One region of the Halomonas sp. A3H3 genome, then DNA from elsewhere that is predicted to be linked to it. Evidence: predicted binding sites of a transcription regulator. Region 1 holds the regulator's gene; each other region holds the start of a gene.
What was found. Region 1 encodes FNR, which switches genes on or off when oxygen is low (the NO sensors DNR and NnrR bind a similar motif). Its sites were predicted from a motif close to TTGATNTANATCAA; they were not measured.
Positions count from the first base shown of each region.

Region 2: a site for FNR is predicted at 6,102-6,115, ahead of HALA3H3_RS21230 (ribonucleoside triphosphate reductase). Genes of this name have one in related genera too.
Region 3: a site for FNR is predicted at 862-875, ahead of hemN (oxygen-independent coproporphyrinogen III oxidase). Genes of this name have one in related genera too.
Region 4: a site for FNR is predicted at 4,361-4,374, ahead of trhP (prephenate-dependent tRNA uridine(34) hydroxylase TrhP). Genes of this name have one in related genera too.

Region 1 covers NZ_HG423343.1:3,153,150-3,160,360, reverse strand. Annotated here, with positions in the region: gene HALA3H3_RS13985 (sulfite exporter TauE/SafE family protein) at 1-74, shown strand, start outside; gene hemN (oxygen-independent coproporphyrinogen III oxidase) at 153-1,586, shown strand; gene fnr (fumarate/nitrate reduction transcriptional regulator Fnr) at 1,671-2,417, shown strand; partial or broken gene ttcA (tRNA 2-thiocytidine(32) synthetase TtcA) at 2,410-3,117, opposite strand; gene ttcA (tRNA 2-thiocytidine(32) synthetase TtcA) at 3,318-4,184, opposite strand; gene istB (IS21-like element helper ATPase IstB) at 4,524-5,279, opposite strand; gene istA (IS21 family transposase) at 5,294-6,835, opposite strand.
Region 2 covers NZ_HG423343.1:4,672,864-4,680,074, reverse strand. Annotated here, with positions in the region: gene hmpA (NO-inducible flavohemoprotein) at 1-527, opposite strand, end outside; gene HALA3H3_RS21255 (NnrS family protein) at 792-2,003, shown strand; gene HALA3H3_RS21250 (DUF4870 family protein) at 2,076-2,552, opposite strand; gene HALA3H3_RS21245 (Rrf2 family transcriptional regulator) at 2,680-3,126, opposite strand; gene HALA3H3_RS21240 (anaerobic ribonucleoside-triphosphate reductase activating protein) at 3,246-3,995, opposite strand; gene nrdD (anaerobic ribonucleoside-triphosphate reductase) at 4,066-4,230, opposite strand; gene HALA3H3_RS21230 (ribonucleoside triphosphate reductase) at 4,275-6,026, opposite strand; gene HALA3H3_RS21225 (U32 family peptidase) at 6,164-7,111, opposite strand; gene ubiU (ubiquinone anaerobic biosynthesis protein UbiU) at 7,121-7,211, opposite strand, start outside.
Region 3 covers NZ_HG423343.1:4,665,551-4,672,761, reverse strand. Annotated here, with positions in the region: gene ubiU (ubiquinone anaerobic biosynthesis protein UbiU) at 1-803, opposite strand, end outside; gene hemN (oxygen-independent coproporphyrinogen III oxidase) at 1,045-2,430, shown strand; gene HALA3H3_RS21210 (nitrate reductase subunit alpha) at 2,605-6,387, shown strand; gene narH (nitrate reductase subunit beta) at 6,384-7,211, shown strand, end outside.
Region 4 covers NZ_HG423343.1:1,557,284-1,564,494, forward strand. Annotated here, with positions in the region: gene thiE (thiamine phosphate synthase) at 1-624, shown strand, start outside; gene thiM (hydroxyethylthiazole kinase) at 1-2, shown strand, start outside; gene HALA3H3_RS06815 (LysR family transcriptional regulator) at 621-1,541, shown strand; gene HALA3H3_RS06820 (DoxX family protein) at 1,620-2,057, shown strand; gene HALA3H3_RS06825 (DODA-type extradiol aromatic ring-opening family dioxygenase) at 2,137-2,874, shown strand; gene trhP (prephenate-dependent tRNA uridine(34) hydroxylase TrhP) at 2,867-4,258, opposite strand; gene HALA3H3_RS06835 (DMT family transporter) at 4,399-5,274, opposite strand; gene HALA3H3_RS06840 (D-alanyl-D-alanine carboxypeptidase family protein) at 5,366-6,697, opposite strand; gene rplQ (50S ribosomal protein L17) at 7,028-7,211, opposite strand, start outside.

The sequences.
Region 1 (7,211 bases):
GCAGCGTGGCAGCGCTGACAATTATCGCTTTTGCACTGTGGCAACTGTGGACGCTTTCGGTACACAACCTCTAATAGCATGACGTGGCTCAACATTTACCTCCTAACCACGGGTTAGGCTAGCGGCATTTCCTAACGTCGGAGCGCCCCTTCATGCCCGTTCATACCCCTGCTGCCTTGCCTCTTGCACCCGCTGCTGCCGCAGCCCCTATGCAGCCGGTGTGGGACGAAGCGTTACTGAGTCGCTACGACACCAACGGCCCACGCTACACCTCCTACCCCACGGCGCTGTCGTTTCACGACCAATTTACCCCTGGCGACCTGACCCAGGCATTGGAGCGTAGCAATGCCAGTAAGCGTCCGCTCTCTCTGTACGTTCATGTGCCCTTCTGCCGCAAGATCTGCTTCTACTGCGCGTGTAATAAAATCGCTACCAAAAACACTGCCCTTGCCGAGCCCTATATAGCCCGGCTTGACCGTGAAATGGTGCTGACCGCACGCCACTTGGATACATCACGACCGGTGGAGCAGTTGCATTGGGGCGGCGGCACGCCGACATTTCTCAGTTTGAACCAGATGGGCGACCTGATTGATCGACTGGATGCACGTTTTGGTCTTTCATCGTCTGCTGATCGCGATTACGCAATTGAAATAGATCCTCGCGAAGCGGATGTGTTTACGCTGCGCCATCTCGAATCCCTCGGCTTTAATCGCATCAGCCTGGGCGTGCAGGATTTAAGCCCGCTGGTGCAGAAAGCGATTAACCGTATTCAGCCTCGGGTACTTACCGAAACGCTGATGGAGGAGGCGCATCGCCTGGGCTTTCGCTCGCTCAATCTCGACCTAATTTATGGCTTGCCATTTCAGACTGAAAAGAGCTTTGCCAACACCCTACGCCAGGTGATCGAGCTCAACCCGGCGCGCCTTTCTGTGTTTAATTACGCGCATATGCCCGAGCGTTTTGCCCCGCAGCGGCGCATTAATGTCGATGACTTGCCAGGCGGAGAAGAGAAGCTAGCGATTCTGCGCACCACCATCGAAATGCTCACCGCAGCTGGCTATGTGCATATCGGTATGGATCACTTTGCCCGCCCTGACGATAGCCTGGCTATTGCCCAGCGCGAAGGCTCGCTGCAGCGCAACTTCCAGGGCTACTCCAGCCATGCTCAGTGCGACTTAATCGGGCTTGGCGTATCGGCGATTTCCCGTATTGATGACGTCTATGCGCAGAATCCTAGCGATCTGGCCCGCTACGAAGCGGCGCTGGATCAGGGGCAGCTTGCCACCGTGCGTGGCATACGCTTAAGTGATGACGACCTGATCCGCCGGGATGTGATTGAGCGGCTGATGTGCAATATGGGCATTGACCTGACCGCCGTTAGCCAGCGCTGGAACATTGATGCCCCACGCTACTTTGCGCCTGCGCTTGAGCGCCTGCAAAGCGCCGAGCAAGATGGCCTGCTGGCACGCAGCGGCGACCAGCTTAACGCAACGCCAATGGGTCGACTGCTGATTCGCCATATAGCAATGGCGTTTGATACCCATCTTTCCGGGCAAACGGGACAACAGTATTCTAAGATTGTTTAATCACCTTATTGCAGGCATGCTAAAGCGACTATAATAAGTAAGGATTTTCTAATTGATAAGCGGGACCCTCTCAAGGAGCAAAGCATGTTGGAACCCATGAGCCGTCGGCGCTCGCTACTCCATGAAGCTCGCTGCCAAACCTGCAGTTTGAGCTCACTGTGCCTGCCACTTGCCCTTGAGCTGGACGACGTGGGGCAGTTTGACGCCATTATTCGTCGTCGCGCGCCGCTGAAAAAAGGCGAACCGCTGTTTCGTCAGGGCGACACCTTTACCAGCGTTTACGCAGTCCGTTCGGGCAGTTTGAAACAGATCACCGCCGAAGGTAACGGCAGCGAGCAGTTGACCAATTTCTACCTGCCCAGTGAATTGGTGGGGTTGGATGGCATTGACGAAGAGCATTACCCCGGTAGCGTTATCGCCCTGGAAACGACCACCGTCTGCGAGATTCCTTTTGACCGCCTGGACTTACTCTCGGAGGAGCTGCCCGAACTGCGTGGCCAGCTTTATCGCAGCATGAGCAAAGAGTTGCGCGATGACCGGCGTATGATGCGGCTACTTTCGCGTAAAACCGCCGATCAGCGGCTGGCAAGTTTTTTGATTACCCTCTCGGATCGTTTTCGTCGCCGGGGCTACTCGCCTTACAGCTTTCGCCTCTCAATGCCCAGGGCTGATATTGGCAACTACCTGGGCTTAGCGGTGGAAACGGTCAGCCGCATACTAAGCCGCTTTCAGCAGCAGAGTGTGGTGGCGGTCTCCGGGCGAGAGGTCAACATTCTCGATATGCCGCGCTTGATTACCCTCGCCGAAGAGGAAGAGCAAACAGTTAGCTGACGTTAAAGGCTTGGATACGCCCCGCCAGTAGCTCTGCTTGCTTGGCCTCAAGGCCTTCAAAATCGAACAGGCTGCGGTCGGCCAACTGGGAAGGGGCAATGTTGGTGACAGCCTTGAACATGCTCTCCAGGCGGCCAGGAAACTTTTTGTCCCACTCGGCGAGCATCTCTTTGACCACCTGACGCTGCATATTAGGCTGGGAGCCGCACAGGTTGCAGGGAATGATTGGGAACTCCATCAGCCGCGAAAACTCAGCGATATCCGCTTCTTTGCAGTAGGCCAACGGCCGAATAACGATATTCTTCCCATCATCGGATAGCAGCTTTGGCGGCATCGCTTTCAGGTTGCCGCCAAAGAACATATTGAGAAACAGTGTTTCGAGAATATCTTCCCGGTGATGGCCCAGGGCTATCTTATTGGCGCCAATCTCTTCGGCAAAGCCATACAACGAGCCGCGCCGCAGCCGTGAACAAAGCGCGCAGGTGGTTTTACCTTCCGGGGTTTTCTCTTTTACCACCGAGTAAGTATCGCGCTCGACAATGTGGTACTCCACGCCCTGCTTATCCAGATACGCAGGCAATACGTGCTCGGGAAAACCCGGCTGTTTTTGATCCAGATTGACCGCTACCAGCGAAAAATTGACCGGCGCATTGCGCTGCAAATTGCGCAAAATCTCCAGCATCGTGTAGCTGTCCTTACCTTATATGCCAAATTTTTTAAAAGAGGAAGAGTGAGTGAGTAAAGCATTACAATACAGTCACTTAATTTTCTTTCTTCTAAAGAAAACAAACACAAGCCATACAAAAAATTCATTTTTTGTAAAAAAAAGCTTTAAGCAAATGCAGTTGATCAAAATATAACCAAAGACAGCCCAGATACACCAATGTATTCTTTACAAAATCATAGGTTGATTGCTTCTATAAAATTGGTCGAAGAAACATCTACACTGCCAGTATGGTTCGAGATGACTTTACTAGACCTGTCGATATCGAGATTGTGGAAATCGAAAAGATTTAAGTCAGCTAGTTGGCTTGGACTTACATTCTGGATACCGTTAAATATGTTTTCAATACAACCCGCTTTTTGTTTTTCCCAGCCTGCCAACATGTTTTTTATATTCTGTCTTTGTAAGTTCTCCTGAGAACCACAAAGATTACATGGAATAATTGGAAATTCTACAATTGATGCCAGCTTAGCAATATCTTTCTCACGACAATAAGAAAGCGGTCTTATTACAATATTTCTGCGATCATCACTTAGCAGCTTAGGAGGCATTGCCTTTAACTTACCGTTAAAAAACATATTCAAAAAAAGAGTTTCTACAATGTCATCCATGTGATGGCCAAGAGCTATTTTTGTAGCCCCAATCTCCTCAGCAAACCCATATAGAGAACCCCTTCTAAGTCTCGAACAAAGTGAACAAGTAGTTTTCCCTTCAGGAGTTTTCTCTTTAACAATTGAATATGTATCCTTATCTATAATATAATAATCAATATTATTCTTTTTGAAGAAGCCAGGAAGAACATGCTCCGGAAAACCGGGTTGTTTTTGGTCGAGATTCACAGCGACCACATCAAAATTAATCGGTGCTACTCTCTTCAAATACAACAGAGTATCAAGCATAACAAATGAATCTTTGCCACCACTTATGGCAGCCATTACTTTGTCACCATCTTCAATCATAGAATAATCACAAACAGCTCTCCCAGCGTTAGCCCTTATTTTTTTATAAAGCTTGTTCAAATCCATCTTTTCTTTAGGCTTCATAAACCACCATTAAAATAAAAGTTATAAATAAATAACAAATCAAAATCTTCATAACCAATATTCTAAATCAGATGGCATAAATTTTCGACAGATGAATTGAGATATTCGATGGGAGATAGAGTGTTTCAAATTCCTGAGCTAGCAGAAGCTTCAGATGCATGAGCATATGACCAACATTCGACATTTTGTCGATTCGCAATCTCGCTAAGTTGAGATTGGGTGCTTTGTTCGCTAGAGCTGACTCGGTGCGTATTCCGGCGAACGTGACCGGTCATTCCGGTGATCGTGACCGATTTGCACACGGCCTTCACGCTGGAGAGAGTTTTGTACGCTGAGCGGTCACGATGGGTCAACCGATTCCGTTTTTTGTGCGTTGGTTTTTCTCAGTGATTCCCCTTTCAGATTGAGTCGGTGAGCGCCGTGCAGGAGCCGATCCATGATGGCGTCTGCCAGCGTGGCGGAGCCGATGTAGTCATGCCAGTGCTCCGTGGGTAACTGGCTGGCGATGAGGGTGGAGCCCCGCCCGTGTCGGTCTTCGATTACTTCCATCAGGTCCTGCCGCTGCTGCGCCGTGATCTTCTGCATGCCCCAGTCATCCAGGATCAGCAGGTTGGTCTTCAGCAACTGGTTCATCAGCCGACCGTAGCTACCATCACCGTGCGCGATGCGCACCTGCTCGAACAGGCGCGGCACTCGCAGGTAGCGCACCGAGAGGCCTTGCCGGCAGGCCTGATTGCCCAGGGCACAGGCCAGCCAGGTCTTGCCGCAACCGGTAGGCCCGGTGATGCACAGGTTCAGGGACTGGCGGATCCAGTCGCTGCTCGCCAGGGCCGCCATACGCGAGCGTTCCAGTCCCCGGGGATGACGGTAATCGATGTCTTCGATGCACGCCGGCACGCGCAGGCGGGCGGCCTTGAGCAGCCGGTCCAGCCGACGGTTTTCCCGGTGCAGCACCTCCCGATCCACTAACAGGGCAAGGCGTTCCTCGAACGCCAGGTCGTGGGTTTCCGGTTGGGCGCGTTGTTGTTCCAGGGCATCGCCCATGCCCGTCAGCTTGAGGTGGCGCAAGGTATCGAGGGTGTTGTGCGTTAGCATACGTTTCTCCGGGATCAGTGGTAGTAGTGGGGGCCGCGAACGTTGGTGTGAACCGGCAGCTCGGTCAGTTCCGGTGGCTCCTCGACCAACGGCAGCGGTAACTGATCCAGCCCCTGCTTCAGGATCGAGGTGATGCTCTGGTAACTGGCGGAGTGGATGGCCAGCGCCCGGGCACAGGCCTGCTCCAGGCGATCACGACTGTAGCGCCGACTAAGGTTCAGAAGTCCCAGGCAGGCGCGGTAACCATGTTCCGGATGAGGCCGATCCTTGAGCTGCTTCTGCACCACGCCCAGCGTGCCGGGGCCGATGTCATTGGCCCAGTTCAGGAACCGTCCCGGTGACCAGTTCTGATGGGCCTGGTGCGATTTAGGCATGTGTTCAGTCAGGGTGGCGAAGCGGCCCTTACCATGACGAGGATGTAGCGCCACTCGCTGCCCTTTGTGCATGACCTCCACGGAGGTGTCGGTCACCCGAACGTCCAGCTTCACCCCCACCAGGGCGTGGGGCACGCTGTATAGCCGCTTCTCGATCTCGATGTGATAGTCGATACCCGGCCGTGCCTTACGCCACTCGGCGTAGGTGTAGGGCGTGGCGGGGAGTGGTCGTAGTGCCGGTCGGTCGAGGGCATCGAACAGGCTTTGACGACTCTCTGTCCGTCCTTGGAACGGGCGCTGGTTCAGCGCTGGTAACAACGCGGCGATGGCGGCGTTCAACTCGGCCAGAGAGAAGAACGTCTGGTGCCGTAACCGGGCCAGGATCCAGCGCTCGACCAACAGCACGGCGGCTTCAGCCTTTGCCTTGTCCTTGGGCTTGTAGGGACGCGCGGGCAGCACCGCCGTCTGATAGTGAGCAGCCAGTTCAGCGTAAGTCTCGTTGATCTTCGGGGTGTAACGGTCCGCCTTGGTGACCGCTGCCTTGAGGTTGTCCGGAACCAGCAGTGCCGGCACCCCGCCGAAGAACGTCAGCATCCGTTGGTGGGAGGCGATCCAGTCCGGCAGGCTCTGGCTCCCGATGGCCTCGGCGAAGGTGTAGCTGGAGGCGCCAAGCACGGCGACAAAGACCTGGGCCTGACGCATCTCTCCGGTGCTCCGGTCCACCACCGGCACGGTCGGTCCGCAGTAATCGATAAAGACCTTCTCGCCGGCCCGGTGAACCTGGCGCATGCTGCGCCGTTGCCGCCCCCGCCAGAGCCGGTAGTGGTGGCAGAATTGGCTGTAGCGGTAGGCCTTGTCGCCGTGGCGTTCCGTGTACTCGGCCCAGAGCAGTTGCAGGGTAACGCCCTTGGTCTTGAGTTCCTGATGAACCTGGAAGTAATCCGGCTCAGCAAAGCGTGAGGGCGGTGCCTTGACGGGGAACAGCCGTGCTTCCAGCCAGGCCTCATCAGCATCCTCGGGCAACGGCCAAGTGATGCCCTTCGCCTGGGCCTGGCTGACGTACTTGCCGACCACGCCTTTGGAGAGACCACAGGCGCGGGCAATGCGGTCGTGGCTCAGGCCTACTTCGTGCTTGAGGCGCAAGACCTCGATCTGTCGCATGGAAATCCTCGCAGCCGGCATCCGCACTTCCTCGTGATGAAAAAGAAGGGTATGCCGAATAAAGTTAAAGAATTCCAGCGTGTTGGATGTGATTCCGGGGGAACGTGACCGATGATTCCGGCAACGTGACCGGCGATTCCGGAAAACTGCCCAAAATCGGTCACGATAAAACGGAATGCGCGGTCACCATCATCCAGAACAGACGGTCACGTTCAAACGGAATGGGCGGTCACGATAGGGCGGAATACGCACTCGGAGGTAGCCGATCGTCGCCATTGAGCTGTATTCTCAATTTTGGATCATAAAATGGGGCTTTCTTTTGAACCTTAGCTATAACCCCAAACGACACTTATTACCCATTGAGTTTTAAAGATAATAGAAGCGTGTCAAAAGGTAC
Region 2 (7,211 bases), 1.5 Mb from region 1:
GGCTCAAGGATAAAAGAGCGAATTAAAGCACTTTCCTGCTGGGTACTGGCAATCTTGAAACGGCGTGTGCCGCGCCATCCCCCCGGGCGTTGCTCAAACTCACGATAGCGCTGGTCTTCGAGGTCAATTAACAGGGCGGCAAGCTCGTTATATAGAGCGCCCCATGCGTCGGCGATTTCCGGGGTGACAGCTTCACCCAGCACTTCGTCAATCGCTGCCAGCAGGCATTCACCGACAATAGGGTACTGCTCGGGAAGAATGCCTAGCGAGACGTGTTTACTGACCACAACATCCAGAGTAGCACGCGCCTGAGCTGGATTACTGCGTAGTTGCACATAGGCCAACACGGCGTTGGCCAGGGCACGGGGCTGACCACCGCTTTGCTGATGAACCTCATTAAAGAGCGGCTTAACCTCTGGGTAACGGGTAAACATCAGCGGATAGAAGCGCTGCGTAATCGCATTCAGGTGTTCGGCCACGACGGGAGCGGTCGCGTTGATCAGCTTTTCTTGCTCATGTGTTAGCACGGATAATACCTCAAGCGTTAAGATTCATTACAAATGCATCTTAACGCCAAAAGCGATAAATACCAACCATGCAGGGGCTCTGTTGAGGAGAGGGGCTGCCAGCCATTTGAACAACAAGGCCTGAACACAATGCAAAAGCGCTTGGTATGGAGTGACGATGAAGCTTATCTGTGTCTATAAGATGCATTTTTGATACTTGTCATGGTTTTTGCTATTGGCCTGGCGCACAATGCAAATCCAAGTAATTCAGTGGGGTATTATGCTATGTCGACTATCACCTCCTCCCAACCTGCCTCCAAACTCAAGCAACTGCCGTTGTTACGGCTGGCTTTTCGGCCCTTTTTCCTGTTGGCCGCGCTGTTCAGTATTTTATCTCTACTGGTATGGCTTGGCTTTTGGCATGGCAATATTTTGCTGCGCCCTTATGGCGGCCTGGTGTTCTGGCATCAGCATGAAATGCTGTTTGGCTTTGCAGCGGCGGTGGTTGGGGGGTTTTTGCTTACCGCTGTACAAAACTGGACCGGATTGCCAAGTTTAAACGGCGGGCCGCTACTGGGTCTGGTGGCGTTATGGCTATTAGGTAGGGTGCTGATGGCTTTTCCCATGGATTTGCCAGGATGGCTGCTGCTGGCGGTTGACCTTGCATTTCTTCCAGTGGTCGCCATTACTATGGCGCGTCTGGTTATTACCGCAAAGCGTTGGCGCAACTTGATCTTTATACCTGTGCTGTTGCTGTTTGCCACGGCTAACCTGGCGATGCACTTAGGGGTGATGCAGGGTGACGCCGAGCTGATCCGCCAAGCCGCCTACTTGGCCGTACTGTTAATCACACTGATGATGACCGTAGTGGGCGGACGTGTGATTGCCATGTTCACTGCCAATCGTTTGGGCCGCACCAAACCTGAACCTATTGCTTTGCTCGAAGGAGTGACGCTGTTGAGTACGGCTGGCGTAGTCGTGCTGCAACTGGTCATCATGTTGGGGGTTGCCATTCCTGCTTTATTAATGGGGGGAGTGATGCTCTTAGCGGCGTTGGCCAACACTGTTCGCATGGCGCGTTGGGGTGGGTTGCATAGCTGGCGTGAACCTTTACTTTGGGGGCTGCACGGCAGCTACGCCTGCATTCCGCTAGGGCTTGTCATGTGGGTCTTGGCACTCATGGGGCTGATGCGCGTTGAACTTGCCGTGCACGCCCTGACCATTGGTGGCATGGGCACCATGATGCTGGCCATGATGGCCAGAGTTTCGCTAGGTCATACGGGCCGCCCCATACGCACTTTGCCCGGTATTGGTGTGGCGCTGGGCTTAATGCTAATAGCCGCCTTGGTGCGCTCACCCGTCTTGGCGCTATTTCCCCAGATCACCCACTGGACCTATACGCTGAGCATCATCTTCTGGTGCGTTGCCTACGCAATATTCGTCGTGCACTACACTTGGCCGTTGATGCAGGCGCGAGTCGACGGTCAGGATGGCTGAACGAATAATAGATGGCGCCTGCATCCGTCCGGATGCAGGCGTATTAAAACCATTGAGGTATTCAAACGCTCATTAGCGATCAGCCAGGGTGACCCGGGCACCGCCAAAGGCAAGACTGCGTGGGTTAGCCACTGGACGGTTGTTGGTGAGGCGGGTAATACCTACCCCGCAACGGCCCACCATCCAGATCAGGCAGGCTGTAAAATAGAGGTAGCCCAGAGCCCAGGGGGCTACTGCCGGTAGCCCGATCCAGCCCAGTAGATGCCAAATGGCAGTGAACAACACCCCGCCTAATAGCCCTAACCAAAACGTTCTAATCTGAAACTGCAAATGGGAAGCGACCCACTCCTCGGCATCGTTTCTTTTCATGTGGGCAATGAGTACCCCTATGGGGGCGGTGACCACCGCTAATACGCTACCCAGAAAGAGCATATAGACAACGATAGCCGCGCCACGCCCGCGGCTTTTCTTAAACGTATTAGAGGAAGTCGACGTTGAAGTGGCCGCGGAGTGAGATGCGGAGGGCATGGATGATGGGGAGATAGCCATAGAAAACCTCATTCGGCAAAGTGGGAATCATTAATAGCGCGTTAAAATGCATTTTTAATGCATTTATTGTAGAGCAACTATGCAGAATTTCCTTAGCTGAAATTAATAGGGTTGTTTCTAGTGATCGTCAGACATTGACGGTGGGGATACGCATTAGGCCTGCCAACTGCGGGTAACGATTGGACAACACATCTGCCAAAGTATAGCGGTCAAGCACCTCCAGAAACGCTGACAAGGCTTCGTTTAGAATGGGCTGGAGCCGACACGAGGGAGTAATGATGCAGTTGTTATCGCTATGAAAGCACTCGACTAGCTCCATGCCATGTTCCATTTCGCGCACGAGTTTACCCAGCACGATAGTAGCGGGGTCTCGCGTGAGCAATAGGCCACCGTTCTTGCCCCGAATAGCGGTAACGTAGTTCTTCTGGCTAAGCTCCTGAACGACTTTCATCAGGTGATTGCGAGAAATATCAAAGGTCTCTGCGATCTCATTGATAGTAGAACGCTCTTCGCCTTTCACGGCGAGGAAGATCAGCACGCGTATTGAATAATCGGTGAATCGAGTGAGATGCATGGAGTGTGCTTTGCTCCGAGAGTAATCCAACTGTAAAAGAAACATGTTGTATGAACGTTCAGTAAGTTGCAATCAGAACATGGGGGTACTAATGCTGACCTGAGTCAAGAAGGAAAGCGTTATTGCCTTAGCTCAAGCTGGTCAAAGTACGGTTTCAAACGGCTTACCAGCGCATTCATCTGAGCTGTAGATGGAGTATTGGCAACTGGCTGAGAATAGGTGGGATCGAAGCATTGCTCGCTGCGGGCCACCTGCAGCGCATAGTGGCGTACCCCACAGTCGGCAAGACTCAGTGCCAGGCGTTCCACATCGGTAAGCTGAAAATCTTTCCAGTGAATGGTGGTACGGCACTCGAAATTGAGTCCGCTGTCGAGCAAAGCCTCCAAGCTGCGGGCATGCAACTGCCAGATGCCGGGACGGCCGCAGATGCGGTCAAACTCTTTTCCGCGTCCTTTTACATCCAGCCCCACCCAGTCAAGGTGCGGTAATAGCTGGGTGAGGCGGTCAGGATAAGGGCCGGCGGTATGTAGTCCCACCTTAAAGCCCAATGCTTTCACTTCCTTTACTGCATCGGACAAACCGGCATTCAGGGTGGGCTCACCACCGCTGAAAACCACCGCTTCCAGCAGGCCTTGCCTGGTGCTCAGGAATTCCCGTATCGCTTGCCACTCCTGGGGTTCACCTCGGCGCGACGGGATCATGTTGGGATTGTGGCAGTAGCCGCAGCGTAGCGGGCAGCCTTGGAGAAAGACAACACACGCCAGATGATCGGGATAATCCAGTGTGGTCATGGGCACAAGGCCGGCAATCGGCAGCCGAACCGAAGATAATTTAGTTGTGATGTCGTCAAGTGTCGTCTGCATAGCCATAGTGATATCCCCCTGCTGGGGCGCCTGTAGCCAGACCCCCCAGCTGTCGTTAGAGAAAAGTGAGGGCTAGCTACCGAGAGGCGGCGGCTTCAGTAAAATGGCGTCGCTCCTGGTGTTCGGCACGTTTGCCGATATTGAACTGACTTACCGGGCGGTGGTAGCCCATGACGCGGGTCCAGACTTCGCAGCGCTGGCGCTGCTCAGTGGGCAAGCTAGCATATTGAGAGGTTTGCATTAGCGTGTTCCTTAAACGAGTTGAGAAAAAGTGAGGCAAATGCCTCAAGCCGTGGCGGCGTCGATTGCGCTCGCCGTTTTTGCCCAAAGTGCTTCGTCGCACTTGGGGCAGAACTCATGTTCACCCGACAGGTAGCCATGCACCGGGCAGATCGAAAAGGTGGGTGTGACTGTGAGGTAGGGTAAGCGAAAGTGAGAGAGCGCCGTTTTAACCAGCTTGCGACAGGCGGAGGCCGAGGTAATCCGTTCGCGCATATAGAGATGCAATACCGTGCCACCGGTGTAGCGAGTCTGTAAGGGGTCTTGATGGCTCAGTGCCTCAAAGGGATCATCGGTATGACCCACCGGCAATTGACTAGAATTGGTGTAGTAGGGCGCCTCGGGTGTACCGGCTTGAAGAATGTCAGGAAAGCGCGTCAGATCCTCCCGGGCAAAGCGGTGAGTGGTGCCCTCTGCCGGGGTGGCTTCAAGGTTATACATGTGGCCGGTCTGTTCTTGAAATTCGCGCATCCGCTCCCGAACGTGGTCAAGAAGATCCAGTGCCAGCTGTAGCCCTTGGGCGTCGGCGATATCGCAGCGATCCCCAGTAAAGTTGCGCACCATTTCGTTGAGCCCATTCACACCCAGAGTAGAGAAATGATTGCGTAACGTGCCCAGGTAGCGCTGGGTAAAGGGGTAGAGCCCCTGATCCATTAGTTGCTGAATGCGCTCGCGCTTGAGTTCGAGGCTATCGCGCCCGAGCGACAGAAGGCGATCCAGCTCGCTGAACAGCCCGGCCCGGTCGCCGGCAAAGCGGTAACCCAACCGGGCACAGTTGATCGTCACTACTCCCAACGATCCGGTTTGCTCCGCACTGCCGAACAGACCGTTGCCGCGTTTGAGCAGTTCACTCAAATCAAGCTGCAGGCGGCAGCACATGGAACGCACCATGTGGGGTTCCAGATCCGAATTGAGAAAGTTTTGAAAGTAGGGCAGTCCATACTTGGCGGTCAGTGCGAAGAGCCGCTCGGCGTTGTCGCTTTCCCAGTCGAAATCATGGGTGATGTTATAAGTGGGTATCGGGAAGGTGAACACACGCCCGTGGCGATCCCCGGCCTCCATGACTTCCAAATAGGCCCGGTTGATCAAGTCCATTTCAACCTGCAGTTCGCCGTAACTGAACGGCTGCTCCTCTTCGCCGATAACCGGTACCTGATGGCGCAAGTCGTCGGGGCAGACCCAGTCGAAGGTTAGGTTGGTGAAGGGCGTCTGGCTACCCCAGCGCGAAGGTACATTTAGGTTGTAGATGAATTCCTGAAGCGCCTGCTTAACCTGCGCGTAGGTCAGGCCGTCCTTGCGCACGTAGGGTGCCAGATAGGTATCGAAAGAGCTGAAGGCTTGTGCCCCGGCCCACTCGTTCTGCAAGGTGCCAAGAAAATTAACCATTTGCCCCAGGGCACTTGAAAGGTGGCGGGGCGGGTGGCTTTCGGCTCGTCCCGGTACCCCATTAAATCCCTCTAGCAGCAAAGTACGCAGCGACCAGCCGGCGCAATAGCCGCACAGCATATCCAGGTCGTGAATATGCAAATCACCTTCCCTATGAGCTTCCCCCACGGTGTGGGGGTAAATCTCATCGAGCCAGTAGTTGGCTATCAACTTGCCCGAGACGTTGAGGATTAAACCGCCCAATGAATAGCCCTGGTTGGCATTGGCGTGAACACGCCAGTCGGCGCGTTGGAGGTACTCATTGACCGTCGAGGCGACGTCAATATGATGCTTTGCTACCTGAACGCTTGTGGAGCTTTTCACCCAATTCACCTATATATGCTATATTTAATAAAAATAAATACTATATATGGTGTTAAAGGGTAAGCGTTCAGGATTTTGCAATAAATGACCCAGGTCAAAAATGGTGGGGAAAAATAGTAAGGCGTGGTGGCGCCTAGGCTATTGTTTTAGCCGGTCATCGTGCGGGTGTTATCCATACCCGGTCGGCCATACCAGTAACCGTCGCAGATTTCAGCATCCACCAGTGTCAAAGGATCGGGCGTAGCTAACCTGCCGTGGCGGGACTGATCGAAAGCCTTGACCACCTCGGCCATGCCTTCCGCCCGTGGGCTGAGACGTGCCACTGATACCCCCATATCCGCCATGACCATAAGTTCATGGCGCAGATCCTGGCAGGCGCTGGAAAGGGTTTGAATACCGTTCAGGGTAAAAACATCCCGGGACTCTTGTGAACGTAGCACCAAGCCTTCGGGGTACTTTTGGCAGACGAACTTGCAGCGGTCTTTGGGTGTTTGGTGACGCCGGGCGGTAAAACAGCGTGACGACCAGGCCAAGGGGAGATGCCCGTAGGCGAATACTTCGCATGGGTGGGGAACGCCTGCCTGGTGGCAATCGTTAATAAGTTTGGCTAAGTCTTGCTGTGACATTTCCACCGGCGCTTGCCAACGCCGCATGCCGGCACGGGCCATAACGCCCAGTGTCGCCGGGTTGTAGAGGTTGAGCGCAGCACCGGCGATGAACGGCAGTCCGGCACTGGAGAGTCGTTGCAGGGCGCTTTGGTCATTGGCCTCGACGATAAAATCACCGTTGTCACACAGCTTGCGCAAGTCACGCAGGTCGGCTTCGGACTCGACCAAGGTCTGGCTGGCGAGTACTACCTGCTTGCCCGCCTGGCTGAGCTCGCGCCCAATGCCTAGCCAGTCGTCCAGTTTCATATCGCGGCGCCGCGAGCAGACGGTTTCGCCCAGGGTTATAATCTCTACCGGCCAGTCGGCCGCCTCGCGGTAGAAGTCGGCGTAGCGTTGCCGAGTCCAGTAAAAAAGCACCGGCCCGAGGGAGAGTTGCAGAGGGCCGGTTGATAAGGTCGGTGATAGGGGAGGTGTAGTGTTCGGCATAGTAGGCTCCTATTTCCAGCGGCGTTCGTAGGCGCCTAGGGTAGTGATGGCACCTTCGGAAAGCTCGGCAAGGCCTGCCATCCAGGCGGGTTCTGGATCA
Region 3 (7,211 bases), 1.5 Mb from region 1:
GCGCTAATACCCAGGTCGCGTAGCTCCGGCAATAGCTCCAGGGTATTGAGGCTGGTGGGTTCCTCAATGGCGTGATAGGTCTCGCCCGCCACCTCGAAGCGACCCTTGCATAGGGTGGGGTAGCCCGCGCGCTCGCCTTCGGCGTAGCGGTCGATAAGAACATTGTTAAGGCGAGACTCTAAGCCCTCTGGCGTTTCTTCCCAGCGGACATGAGCCGCTGGCGAGCAGACGCCCCGGGTATTGGGCGATTCGCCGGTCAGGTAGGAGGAGAGATAGCAGCGTCCTTCGGCCATGATGCACAGGCTGCCGAAAGCGAACACCTCCAGTTCTACCGGTGTTTGCTTGGCCAGGTCGCGTACTTGAGTGATTGACAGCACCCTTGGCAGTACGGCGCGCTTAATGCCGAAATGCTGGTGGTAAAAGCGTAGCGCTTCATGGCTGGTCGCCGAACCCTGCACTGAGAGGTGCCGCGAGATTTCGGGGTGATGGCGAGTAGCGTAGTCGAGCAGTCCCATATCGGCGAGAATCAGCGCATCCACGCCCAGTTCGGCGGCCTGATCCACGGCCCGAGTCCAGTGTTCCCAGCCATCGGGCTGGGGATAGGTATTAATGGCGCAAAAAACGCGTTTGCCATGTCGGTGGGCGTAATCGACCCCCTCGCGGGCACGTTTGTCGGTAAAGTTTAGCCCGGCGAATTGCCGTGCGTTGGTGATGTTCTGGAAACCGAAATAGACAGCGTCGGCACCTTCATCTACAGCGCGCTTTAGAGCGGGCAGGTTGCCAGCGGGACATACAAGCTCCATAGCGAGACTCCTTGCGGGAAAAGTCCGAGCATTTTAGTCGCCTATTTTTTGTCGGCTTTTGACACAGGTCATATCGGGGTGGCTTTCAAAAGAGGATAACGCTGCAGAGTAGGCAAGCTGGATGCAGGCAGTTTTTAAAACGTATATTGTATGAATATTAACCAATGCTTGCTGCACCCACTTCCAGAGTTCCATTTCAGAGACCTCTTTTAGAGCCCCTTTTCAGAGACCTACTTCGATCATGCAAGATGAACTGCTCTTCAATCGCCCCCTGGTAGAGAAATATGACCGCCCAGGCCCGCGGTACACTTCTTATCCCACTGCGCCCCAGTTTCATGCCGCGTTTGCCGAGGATGATTACCGTAGCGCCGCCGAGCGCAGTAATCGGGTCGCAGTACCCAAGCCGCTTTCGGTCTATGTGCATATCCCGTTCTGCAAAAGCCTGTGCTACTACTGCGCCTGCAACAAAATCATTACTCATAATACCGAGCGAGCTGCCGAATACCTCCAGTGGTTAAAACAGGAGATACGTGTTCAGGGAGCGCTGTTCGATACCACCCGCCAAATGACCCAACTGCATCTGGGCGGCGGCACCCCAACCTACTTAAGCAATGCCCAGCTACGCGAACTGATGGCGGCGCTGGACGAAGCCTTTCACTTCGCCGCACCTGAAGAGCGTGAATTCTCGCTGGAGGTAGACCCTCGCACCGTGACACCCGAACAGGTGTACGAGCTCTACGCGCTGGGCTTCAATCGGTTGAGCTTCGGTGTGCAGGATTTCGATCACGACGTGCAGCAAGCTGTCAATCGCGTCCAGAGCGAAGAGCAGGTGGTATCCCTGGTCAAGGCTGCCCGCGAGGCGGGGTTTGAATCGGTCAGCGTTGACCTGATCTACGGTTTACCGCTGCAGACGGTGGCGAGTTTCGATACGACGCTAACCAAGATTATTGACCTGCAACCGGATCGCATTGCCGCTTATAGCTACGCCCATTTGCCCGAACTGTTTAAAGCTCAGCGGCTAATTCGCCCCGAAGACATGCCGCCACCCGAGCGCAAGCTGGAGCTGCTGGAACTTACGATTAACCGTCTGACGTCTGCAGGATATGTCTACATCGGCATGGATCACTTCGCCCTTCCGAATGACGAGCTGAGCCTGGCCCGTGAAAATGGCACTCTGCAGCGCAATTTTCAGGGCTACTCTACCCACGCCGACTGCGACATGATTGGGCTGGGCATTACTTCGATTGGCAAGGTGGGCGATACCTACAGCCAAAACGTCAAGGAAACTGCCCAGTATCAGCATCGTTTGGATGAAGGGCGTTTACCGGTCTTCCGTGGCTATCGCCTTAGCGATGACGACCGCCTGCGCCGCGATGTCATTAATACCCTGATGTGTCACGGCCGACTTGAATTTTCCGCTATTGAAGCCCGGCACAATGTCGATTTTCGCAGCTACTTCGCGAGTGCCTTGGCGAGCCTCGAAGAGATGGCGGACGACGGGTTAATTGCTTTGCGCGACCATGAAATCGAGGTGCTGCCTTCAGGGAGGTTGATGATCCGCAACCTGGCCATGGCGTTCGACGCCTACCTGAAACCAACGGAAAACCGTTATTCGCGCACGGTGTAATTTCAACAGTGCCAACCGTCTATTCCTTTACGTTGGCCGCTCTATCACCTTGGGGGTAGACAGGGTGTATATGGAGGTAATCACGCAGTAATTCGCTTGTCGATCACGCAGAATCCACTCCATGGAACCCGCACTGTCGGGTATGCAAATTTCCGAGGAGCCTGGAGATCGACCATGAGTCACTTCATAGATCGGCTGAATTTCTTCCGCAAGTCCCGCGAGCCTTTTGCCAACGAACACGGTGAGCTACGCAGCGAATCCCGCCAGTGGGAAGATAGTTATCGTGCCCGCTGGCAGCACGACAAAGTAGTACGCAGCACCCACGGGGTGAACTGCACCGGCTCCTGTAGCTGGAAGATCTACGTTAAGAACGGTTTAGTTACCTGGGAAACCCAGCAGACTGACTACCCCCGTACCCGTCCCGACCTGCCTAACCATGAGCCGCGTGGCTGCCCCCGCGGCGCCAGCTACTCCTGGTATCTGTACAGCGCTAACCGCCTCAAGTACCCGTTGATCCGCAAGCCGTTGCTGGCGCTATGGCGCGAAGCGCTCAAGGCTAACCCAGATCCGGTCGACGCCTGGGCGTCTATTGTCGAAGACCCCGCCAAGACCAAACAGTACAAGCGTGCTCGCGGCATGGGCGGCTTCGTTCGCGGTAACTGGGACGAGCTCAACGAGCTGGTCGCTGCTTCTAACGTTTACACCGCCAAGCAGTACGGCCCCGACCGTATTCTCGGCTTCTCGCCGATTCCTGCCATGTCCATGGTCAGTTACGCCGCAGGTAGTCGCTACCTCTCGCTGATTGGTGGCGTCTGCATGAGCTTCTACGACTGGTACTGCGATTTGCCGCCGGCGTCACCGATGACCTGGGGCGAGCAGACCGACGTACCTGAGTCCGCTGACTGGTACAACTCCGGCTACATTATTGCCTGGGGCTCCAACGTGCCCCAGACGCGTACCCCGGATGCCCACTTCTTTACCGAAGTACGTTACAAAGGCACCAAGACGGTTTCGATCACCCCGGATTATGCCGAGGTTTCCAAACTCACCGACGAATGGCTGTCCGCCAAGCAGGGTACCGATGCCGCCCTGGCGATGGCCATGGGCCATGTCATCCTCAAGGAATTCCACCTTGAGAACCCCAGTGCTTACTTCACTGATTATGTGCGCCGCTATACCGACATGCCGTTCCTGGTGGAACTGGAAGTGCGTGAAGATGGCAGCTTCGCACCGGGTCGCCAACTGCGTGCCAGTGATTTTGATGCTGCCCTGGGCCAGGAAAACAATCCCGAGTGGAAAACCGTCGCCTGGGACGAAACCCGCGACCAGCTGGTGGTACCGCGCGGCTCCATCGGCTTCCGCTGGGGTGAGACCGGCGATGAAGTGGGCAAATGGAACCTGGAATCGCTGGATGCCGCAGGCACCGAAATCAAACCGCTACTAAGCCTGGCTGACCATCACGACAGCGTCGCGCGGGTAGCGTTTCCCTACTTCGGTGGCATTGAACATGAACACTTTGAGCACGTAAAAGGGGCCGGTGTTGGCGCCGCCGATGACCTGCTGTTTCATAATTTGCCCGCCAAGCGGTTAAAGAGAGCCGATGGCAGCGAAATGCTGGCGGTCACCGTTTTTGATCTGATGTGTGCCAACTACGGTATCGACCGTGGCTTTGTCGGCGACGGCGAAGATGATGGCGCGACCTCGTTTGATCAGATTCGCCCCTATACCCCCGCGTGGCAGGAGAAAATCACCGGTGTCTCGGCAGAGCAGTGCACCCGTATTGCCCGTGAGTTTGCCGACAACGCCCATAAAACCAACGGCCGTAGCATGATCATCGTTGGTGCCGGTATGAACCACTGGTACCACATGGATATGAACTACCGCGGCCTGATTAACATGCTGGTCATGTGTGGTTGTATCGGTCAAAGCGGTGGCGGCTGGGCCCACTATGTTGGTCAGGAAAAACTGCGTCCGCAGACTGGCTGGACGCCTTTGGCCTTTGGCCTCGACTGGCAGCGCCCGCCGCGCCACATGAACTCTACTTCCTTCTTCTATAGTCACTCCTCCCAGTGGCGCTACGAGAAGCTCGAGATTAAAGAAATTCTTTCGCCGTTGGCCAAGGCCGAGGATTACCCCGGTAGCCTGATTGACTTTAACGTGCGTGCTGAGCGCATGGGCTGGCTGCCGTCAGCACCACAACTGGACACTAACCCGCTACGCCTAGCGAAAAAAGCCGAAGCCGCGGGTATGTCGACAGCCGACTATGCTGTTCAGCAGCTCAAGAGCGGTGAACTGCGCTTTGCAGCGGAAGACCCGGATGCACCAGAGAACTTCCCGCGTAATATGTTCATCTGGCGCTCCAACCTGCTGGGTAGTTCCGGTAAGGGCCATGAGTACATGCTCAAGTACCTGCTGGGTACTCGCCACGGTATTCAGGGTAAAGATCTGGGCGACTTCGGCGGCCAGAAGCCCGAAGAAGTGGTATGGCGTGACGAGGCGCCGGAAGGCAAGCTCGACCTGCTGGTGACGCTGGATTTCCGCATGTCCACCACCTGCCTCTACTCGGATATCGTGCTGCCGACGGCGACCTGGTATGAGAAGGACGACCTTAACACTTCTGATATGCACCCCTTTATTCACCCCTTGACTGCCGCCACCGACCCGGCCTGGGAATCGCGCAGCGACTGGGATATTTACAAGGGTATTGCCAAAGCGTTTTCCAAGGTGTGTGTAGGCCACCTGGGAGAAGAGACCGACCTGGTCACGCTGCCGATGCAGCACGACTCGCCAGGAGAGTTGGCCCAGCCGGCGGTGAGGGATTGGAAGAAGGGCGAATGCGCGCCGATTCCCGGCAAGACCATGCCATCGCTGATTGAGGTCAAGCGCAACTATCCCGAAACCTATGAGCGCTTCACTTCTGTTGGGCCGCTGCTGGAAAGCATTGGTAACGGCGGCAAGGGTATCGCTTGGAATACCGATGCTGAAGTCGAGCTGCTGGGCAAACTCAACCATCGCAAGCTGGATGGCCCGCATAAAGGGCGTCCGTTGATCGACAGCGCTATCGATGCCGCCGAGATGATTCTGACCCTGGCACCAGAAACCAACGGCGCCGTGGCAGTAAAAGCGTGGGATGCACTCTCCAAAATTACCGGGCGTGACCATACCCACCTGGCAAGGCCCAAACATGACGAAAAAATCCGCTTCCGCGATGTCGTCGCCCAGCCGCGCAAGATTATCTCCAGCCCGACCTGGTCTGGCCTCGAGGATGAGCATGTCTCCTATAACGCCGGTTACACCAACGTTCACGAGCTGATTCCCTGGCGCACCGTGAGTGGTCGTCAGCAGTTCTATCAGGATCATGCCTGGATGCGCGCTTTCGGTGAAAGCCTGCTGGTCTATCGTCCGCCCATCGATACCAAGGCGGCCAAAGGCTTCCAGCTTCCCGCCGACAACGGCTTCAAGAGCAAGGCGCTGAACTTTCTCACGCCGCACCAGAAGTGGGGCATCCACTCCACTTACTCGGACAACCTGCTGATGTTGACGCTTAACCGAGGCGGCCCGGTGGTGTGGCTCTCCGAGGCTGACGCGGCTGAGATCGATATCGAGGACAACGACTGGATCGAGGTCTACAACGCCAACGGCTCGATTGCCGCGCGGGCAGTGGTCAGCCAGCGGGTCAAGGCGGGCATGGTGATGATGTACCACGCCCAGGAACGCAACGTGAACGTCCCTGGCTCTGAGGTCACCGGTACGCGGGGCGGTATTCACAACTCGGTCACCCGTGTCTGCCCCAAGCCAACCCATATGATCGGCGGCTACGCGCAGCTCTCTTACAGTTTTAATTATTACGGCACCGTCGGCTCAAATCGCGATGAGTTCGTGTTAGTGCGCAAGATGAAACACGTTGACTGGCTGGATGGTGAAGGCAATGACAGCGTTCAGGAGGCCGTGAAATGAAAATTCGTTCCCAGGTAGGCATGGTTCTCAATCTTGATAAGTGTATTGGTTGCCACACCTGTTCGGTGACCTGCAAAAATGTCTGGACCAGTCGCGAAGGTATGGAGTACGCCTGGTTCAACAATGTCGAGACCAAGCCCGGTATCGGCTATCCCAAAGAGTGGGAGAACCAGGCCAAGTGGAAGGGCGGCTGGATGCGCCGTAACGACGGTCGGATTGAACCGCGTATTGGTGGCAAATGGCGGGTGCTGGCGAACATTTTCGCCAACCCCGACTTGCCCGAGATGGATGACTACTATGAGCCGTTCACTTTCGACTACCAACACCTGCATACCGCCAAGATCGGCGAGCACCAGCCGGTGGCGCGTCCGCGCTCGCTGATTTCCGGTCAGCGTATGAAAAAGATCGAATGGGGCCCGAACTGGGAAGAGATTCTTGGCACCGAGTTCGCCCAGCGGCGCAAAGACGCCAACTTCGACAAGGTGCAGGCAGATATTTACGGCCAGTTCGAAAACACCTTCATGATGTATCTGCCGCGTCTGTGCGAGCACTGCTTGAACCCAACCTGTGTAGCGGCTTGCCCAAGTGGTGCGATCTACAAGCGGGAAGAGGACGGCATCGTTCTAATCGACCAGGACAAGTGCCGTGGCTGGCGTATGTGTATCTCCGGCTGCCCCTACAAGAAGATCTACTACAACTGGAAAAGCGGTAAGTCCGAGAAGTGTATTTTCTGCTACCCGCGTATCGAGGCCGGTCAGCCGACCATCTGCTCCGAGACCTGTGTGGGCCGCATTCGCTATCTCGGCGTGCTGCTGTATGACGCT
Region 4 (7,211 bases), 1.6 Mb from region 1:
GATCTATCGCTCTACTTGGTCACCGATGCCACGCTCTGCCGAGAGCATGGTTTGGAACAAACGGTTGAGGCAGCGGTAAAAGGCGGAGTCACCACCGTGCAGTTGCGTGACAAGCATGCCAGCGATGAACAGATGATTGCCCAAGCCAAACGGTTAAAAGCGCTTCTGGCAGGCACCGGAGTCCCGCTGATCATTAACGATCGTTTGCAGGTGGCACTAGAAAGCCAGGCAGATGGCCTGCATGTCGGTCAGAGCGACGCTGCCGTTCAGCAAGCGCGCCGGGTACTAGGTGAGCAAGCGATTATCGGCCTGTCGATCAATACTATCGCCCAGCTGCAAGTCTCTCCGTTTGAGCTACTCGATTATGTCGGGATTGGCCCCGTGTTTGCCACCGAGAGCAAACAAGATCACGCCCAGCCCATCGGCTTTGGCGGTTTAGCGGCGCTGGTCAAGGCGTGCCCACTGCCCAGCGTGGCCATTGGTGGGCTGAAAGCGAATCATGCGATTAGCGTACAGCGCGCGGGAGCGAACGGTTTAGCGGTGATATCGGCCATTTGTGGCCAGCCCGACCCTTACCAGGCAGCGCGCGCTTTTCAGATTTTCCAAGCCGATTCGGCGTCATGAATCAGTTAGAGCATATCGTCGCTTTTGTGCGGGTAGCCGAGTTGGGTAGCTATACCCGCGCTGCTGAAGCGCTGGATATTTCCCGCACTCGCGTATCCCGCCAAGTCATGGCACTGGAAGAGACATTGGGCGCGCGACTGATACAACGCACCACGCGACGACTACATCTCACTGAGGCCGGAGAACGCTATCTAGTCCGCGCCCAAGGGATACTGCAAGCGCTCGATGAGGCCGCCGCCGAGGTGGGCCAAGGTACCAGCGATGTGCGTGGGCGGCTGCGCGTTAATGGGCCGATGAGTTTTGGCACCCGCTACCTGGCGCCACTCGTCGCCCAGTTTATGCATACCCACCCGGCGCTGGAAGTGCGCCTGGATTTGAACGACCGCCGTGTCGACCTGCTTGAAGAGGGTTACGACGTAGCGATCCGTATCGGCAGCCTGCCCGACTCCAGCCTGGTGGCGCGCCGCCTGACCCGTTGCCGCCTACTGTTTTGCGCATCGCCTGAATATCTTGCCAACCACGGTGAACCCGACAGCGTTCAAGCCCTTGCCAAGCACCACTGCCTACGCTACCGCAGCGGCCAACAGAGCGCTGACTGGAAGATTGCCACGCAGTCATTGACGGTCAATGGCCCACTGGAAAGCAATAACGGCGATGTACTCACCCACGCCGCGGAAGCTGGCCTGGGCATCGCTCAGCAGCCCAGCTTTCTGGTCACAGAGAGTATCGCCAGCGGGCGTTTAGTGCCCATCTTGACCAATGAGCCAGCGGTACGGCTCGATGTTCATGCCCTCTACCCCGCCCGGCGCTACCTGCCCGCCAAGGTGGAGCGCTTCATCGACCTGCTCACCGAGGCGTGGGGCGATCCGCCAGTTTGGGAACAGAGCATTGGATTGTCGCCCATTACGCAACAGTGATGTGCAAAATACGCTGATTATCTCGATCTTATCCGGCTGTAAAGTAGCGTCATCAACCACTCGATGGAAGCTACTACGATGACAACGCATACTCACTCTGCCCCCTCTCTACAGCCCTCTGTACAGCACTCTTTACAACCCCAGGCCATCTCGCTACTGCGCGTCGCACTGGGTGTGATGGCCCTTGCTCACGGTTTGCTCAAGGTGTTTGTATTTACCCTACCGGGCACCGTCGGCTATTTTGAATCACTGGGTTTACCAGGGTTTCTGGCCTACCTGACCATTGCCGCGGAAGTGGGCGGTGGAGCCGCCCTGATTCTGGGTGTTTACACCCGCTGGGTGAGCCTGGCACTGGTGCCGGTACTGCTCGGCGCTGCTTGGGTGCATCTTGGCAACGGCTGGATGTTCTCAAATACCGGCGGCGGTTGGGAATTCCCGGTGTTCTGGACGCTGGCGTTAATCGTGCAAGCGGGCCTGGGCAGCGGCCGCTGGGTGTTAAGCAACCGATTCGCCTAACACCTAAAACTATCGCCTAACCCTATTGCCAGCGCTTGCTTACCGCCAGCGTTGGCCATGCTGCTGAGGAGACTCACTCATGTTACCTAGCCTGTTTATTTCCCATGGTTCGCCCATGCTGGCCCTCAATAAAACCCCGGCTCATGCCTTTCTACGCGAACTGGGTAGGCAGCTTGCGCCCAAGGCGGTGGTAGTGGTCTCAGCGCACTGGGAGAGCCTGGCGCTCAAGGTCAGCATCAGCGCCAAGCCAGAAACCATTCACGACTTTGGCGGCTTCCCACAGGCGCTTTTCGAGTGCCAGTATCCTGCCCCGGGTGAGCCGGAACTGGCTGAACGGCTGGCCGTGTTACTGGGCGCCGAGCGGGTAGAGCGCGGCCTGGATCACGGCGCCTGGGTGCCCCTTTCACTGATGTTTCCTGACGCCAATGTGCCGGTTGTCTCGCTGTCGCTTCCGGTGCGCTGGAGCAATGCGGAGCTGGCCACGCTGGGCGAGCGCCTGTCGGCTCTGCGGGAAGAGGGGATTTTGGTGATCGGCTCGGGCAGCCTGACCCATAACCTGTATGAAATCATGCCCCAGGAGAGCCCTGTGCCCGCCTGGGTAGATGAATTTGCCACTTGGGTAAGCGAGCGCCTTATCGCCAATGATCGTGAAGCGCTGCTTAGCTGGGAGCGCGCACCCTATGCGCAGGAGAACCACCCGACCCCTGAACACTTTCAGCCATTGCTGGTGGCCATGGGGGCAGGAGGCGACGCAAAACAGCTGCACCACAGCGTAGAGCACGGTGTGCTTGCGATGGACGTTTATGCGTTTAGCTGATCGCTACCCCTAACGATTCAGGTTGTGCTGCTCTGGAAGGCTTGAGATCACGCATTAACAGCGCAAACTCAAGCTGTTCAGGGGTAATGCTGACCTTGGGAACGGGGATTCGCACGCGATGCCCAGAACCAGGTGCTGCGCTCTGCGCTTCACCTCGCAAGTTCTCGATATGCTCAAGCACGAAGCGGTGATTACCACCTGGCAGCATCAGCTCCATGCCATCCCCCACTTCAAAGCGATTTTTAACCTCGACTTCCAACCTGCCACGAGCCGGATCGAAACCCAACACTTCACCGACGAACTGTTGGTGAACGCCGATCGAGTTCCCCTGCTCATAGCTTTGGAACTCACCGTGCACATGGCGTTGATAGAAACCTTCGGTGTACCCTCTATTCGCCAGGTTCTCAAGTTCATCCATTAGCCGTTTGTTAAAGGGGCGCCCAGCGACGGCGTCATCAATGGCTTGGCGATAAACTTGCGCTGTACGCGCGACGTAGTAATGGGACTTGGTGCGTCCTTCAATCTTTAGTGACGCCACACCCATTTGCGTCAGTCGAGCCACGTGCTGCACCGCGCGCAGATCCTTGGAGTTCATGATGTAGGTGCCGTGTTCATCTTCATGCACAGGCATCAGCTTGCCAGGGCGGGAAACGTCTTCAATCAGCGCCGAAAGCTCGTCTGGGCTGCCGGCCGCAGCGCTACCACTTCCTTGGGCGGCTATTAAGTCGCCCGTGTCATCGTGGGTTGCCGCTATGGTGTTGTATTTCCAGCGACACGCGTTGGTGCAGGTGCCTTGATTAGGGTCGCGATGATTGAAATAACCCGACAGCAGGCAACGCCCTGAATAGGCGATACACAGTGCGCCGTGAACAAAGGTTTCGATCTCTAAGCCTGGGCACTGTTCGCGTATTTCGCCGATCTCTTCCAGTGATAGCTCCCTAGACAAAATGATGCGGCTGATACCCTGCCGCTGCCAGAATTGGGCGGCAGCCCAGTTGACGACGTTCGATTGCACTGAGAGGTGGATAGGTTGATCCGGCCAGCGGTCACGAACCATCATAATCAAACCGGGATCCGACATAATCAGCGCATCGGGCCCTGCCTCGATCACCGGCGCCATATCCTGAAGGTAGGTTTTCAGTTTGCTGTTGTGAGGGGCAATGTTGGAGGCAACGTAAAACTGCTTGCCTCGGGCATGGGTATACTCGATACCACGATGTAAGTTATCAATTTTAAAATCGTTGTTGCGCACCCTGAGAGAATAGCGTGGCTGCCCTGCGTAGACCGCATCGGCCCCATAGGCAAAGGCGTAACGCATGTTCTTGAAGGTGCCCGCAGGGGAAAGGAGCTCGGGAGCTTGCTTCAGTCGTTCGGGGGCTTGCATAGACAGTCACCGTGATCAGGACGATGGCTCGCAGCGGACTGCGATGAAAGGCCAGGATTATAACCAGCCCAAATCCGCCGTTTTGGCAAGCTCACCGCTTCCGTGACCTAGATCAAAAAGTGGCGGTAGAGTGACGTCAGTTAAGCGGTAGGACGACGTTTAAGGGTTGTCCTACGGTCGTGATACGCCACCGCTAACCCGCTGCCCATTATCAAGGCGCTGCCTACCCAGACCCAGAGATCCGGCATTTCACCCCAGAACCACCAGCCCAGCAGTACCGCCCAGAGCATAGCGGTGTAATCAAACGGCGCGGCGATGGCCGCAGGAGCAAACCGAAAGGCCAAGGTGATGAAAGCGGTGGCCGCAACGCCCAATATTCCGGAGGCGAAAAAGCCTACCCAGTGCCACGGCTGGGGTGTCTGCCACACCCATGGCAGCGTTAGCGCGGTCACCACCAGCGGCACACAGGTCATGTAAAACAGCATTGCCCAGAGGTGTTCGCGGGCGCCGTAGCGCCGGGCGGTAATCATCATCAGCGCATAGAATAGCGCCGCCCCCACCAATACCAGCGCGCCCATCTGAAACGCATCGCCGTTGGGCCGCACCACGATCAGCACCCCCGCAAACCCCACCAAGGATGCGATCAGCACCGGTGGATCAATGCGCTCACCCAACAATGGCACCGAAAGCAGGGTCACAAACAGCGGCGCCACAAAGGCAATCGCCGTGGCCTCCGCCAGGGGGAGCAGCGTTAGCCCCCATACGAAACAGACCATGGTGGCGGTATAAATCAATCCGCGCAGCAAATGGACGCCCGGCCGTTTCGTACGCAGCTTGCGTAACCCACCGGCAAAATGGGCAAGCAGCGCAATCAGCGGTAGCGATATCAAGGCACGGAAGAAAATAATCTGCAGTGGCGAGTGCACTTCACCTAACCACTTGGAAACAGCGTCGCCTAGGGCGAGGAAAAGAACGCCCAAACACATGCAGAGTATGCCTTTCAGCGAGGTTGTCACCGCGATCTCCCTGTTCACTGGTCAATACAAAGTGCCAAAAAAGAAAAACCCCGCCAATTAACCATTGGCGGGGTGATGACGGCCCACCCCCTTACAAGCTGGCGTTAACGACCATACAGTCCATACCTTGGGAGTGCAGCTCACGGCACGCTTGGCGAGCGCGCTGCTCGTCCAATGCCATTAGCCGGGCGCGATAAACCGGGTTTTGGCCCTCTACCGTGTCTACAGCAATGCGTCCGCCTAAAGTCTGTGCAATCCGCTGAGCCGCCTGCTGCGCCAATTGCCGTGCCTGGGCTTCACGACTGAAAGCACCCACTTGCACCCCCCAGCCGCCGCCCGTTTCATTGACAGAGGCCATCTTGCGTTCACGCTCAATGAACGCTTGAAGTGGGTCGGGCTGTGGATCTTCGCTTGCCGGCGTTGGGCGCTGAATGGTGACGATATCGGCTAGCTGTTCTTCAAGATCGACAACCGGCGTTGAGGGGGTAGAGTTACTCGATGGTGACAATGTTGACGTTTCGACCACCGCCAGCAGGGGTTGGCGTGGCGCTGGCTGCTGTGGTGCCACCGGCTGAGCAGGGGGTGCAAAGGCCATAAATTCCCGCGAGAAGCTGGTGTCACCCATCCAGCTTTGCTGGTCGCGTAGCGACGCACGCAAGAAGCTACGATCCAGCAGATTGGCCATATGGGTATCCCGGGACTGGGATGAAAAACCACCCATGACGACGCCCACCAGCCGCCGATCACCGCGCACTGCGGTAGTGGCCACGTTAAAGCCAGAGGCGCGAATGAACCCCGTTTTTAGGCCATCGGCACCTGGGTAGTCACGCACCAATCGATTGTGGCTGGTGTGCCGGGTGCCGCGGTAGGTAAACTCTTGCAGGCCGAAGTAGTGGTAGTACTGGGGGAAGTCCTGCATCACGCGTACCGAAAGCGTGAGCATATCCCGCGCGGTGGTGATTTGGCCGTCATCCGGCAAGCCAGAGGCATTGCGAAAGGTGGTGGCATGCATGCCCAGCTCGCGTGCCTTGGTGGTCATCATTTGGGCAAAGTGGGCTTCGCTGCCGCCCAGGGCTTCGGCAACCACTGCGGCAACATCATTGGCAGAGCGAACCGCGAGTGCGCGAATAGCGGTATCCACCGGAATTGAGCTGCCCGCCGCCAGCCACAGTTTGACAGCAGGCTTGGCGGCAGCGTAATGGGAAACCGGCAAGGGTTGGTCCAAGCGCAGCGTACCCTCTTCTAACGCTTCAAAGGTTAGATAGAGCGTCATCATTTTGGTAAGCGACGCAGGATAGCGCTGATCGTCAATATTCTCGGCGTAAAGCACTTCGCCATTGTCCAGATCAACGACAATACCCGCATAGCGCGGGTTGTCGGCATGCGCAGTAGTGACCATCGCAAGTATGAGCAGCATTAGCATACTCAAAAACCCTATCGCCGACGCTCCCCCGGCAGCGCTTTTTATCCTCGCATACATACCTGCCCCTTGCTTGTTATCAATGCGCTAGTTCGAATCGCTGTTTAACCAACCTGCCGCTGCTTAACTACCATGCCACACTCAAGCTACAACACAAGGCTTGCCCAAGCGGCACGCGACGCTTACTCAATTTAATAATAGGCCGAGTATAGGGTATTAGTACGAAGAATAGACGCCGTTAAGTGTAGAAAACAGAAGATAAATGCGCCCATAAAAAAACCGACCACTGAGGGTCGGTTTTCATTCGCTACCAAAGAGGCCTGGCGCAGAGGATTACTCTTCTGCAGCGGCTTCTTCAACAACCGGACGGTCAACTAGTTCAACGAACGCCATAGGCGCGTTGTCGCCGGTGCGGAAACCGCACTTGAGAATACGGACGTAACCGCCCGGACGCTCGGCATAACGCGGACCCAATTCGTTGAACAGTTTGCCGACGGCTTCTTTAGAGCGCGTGCGG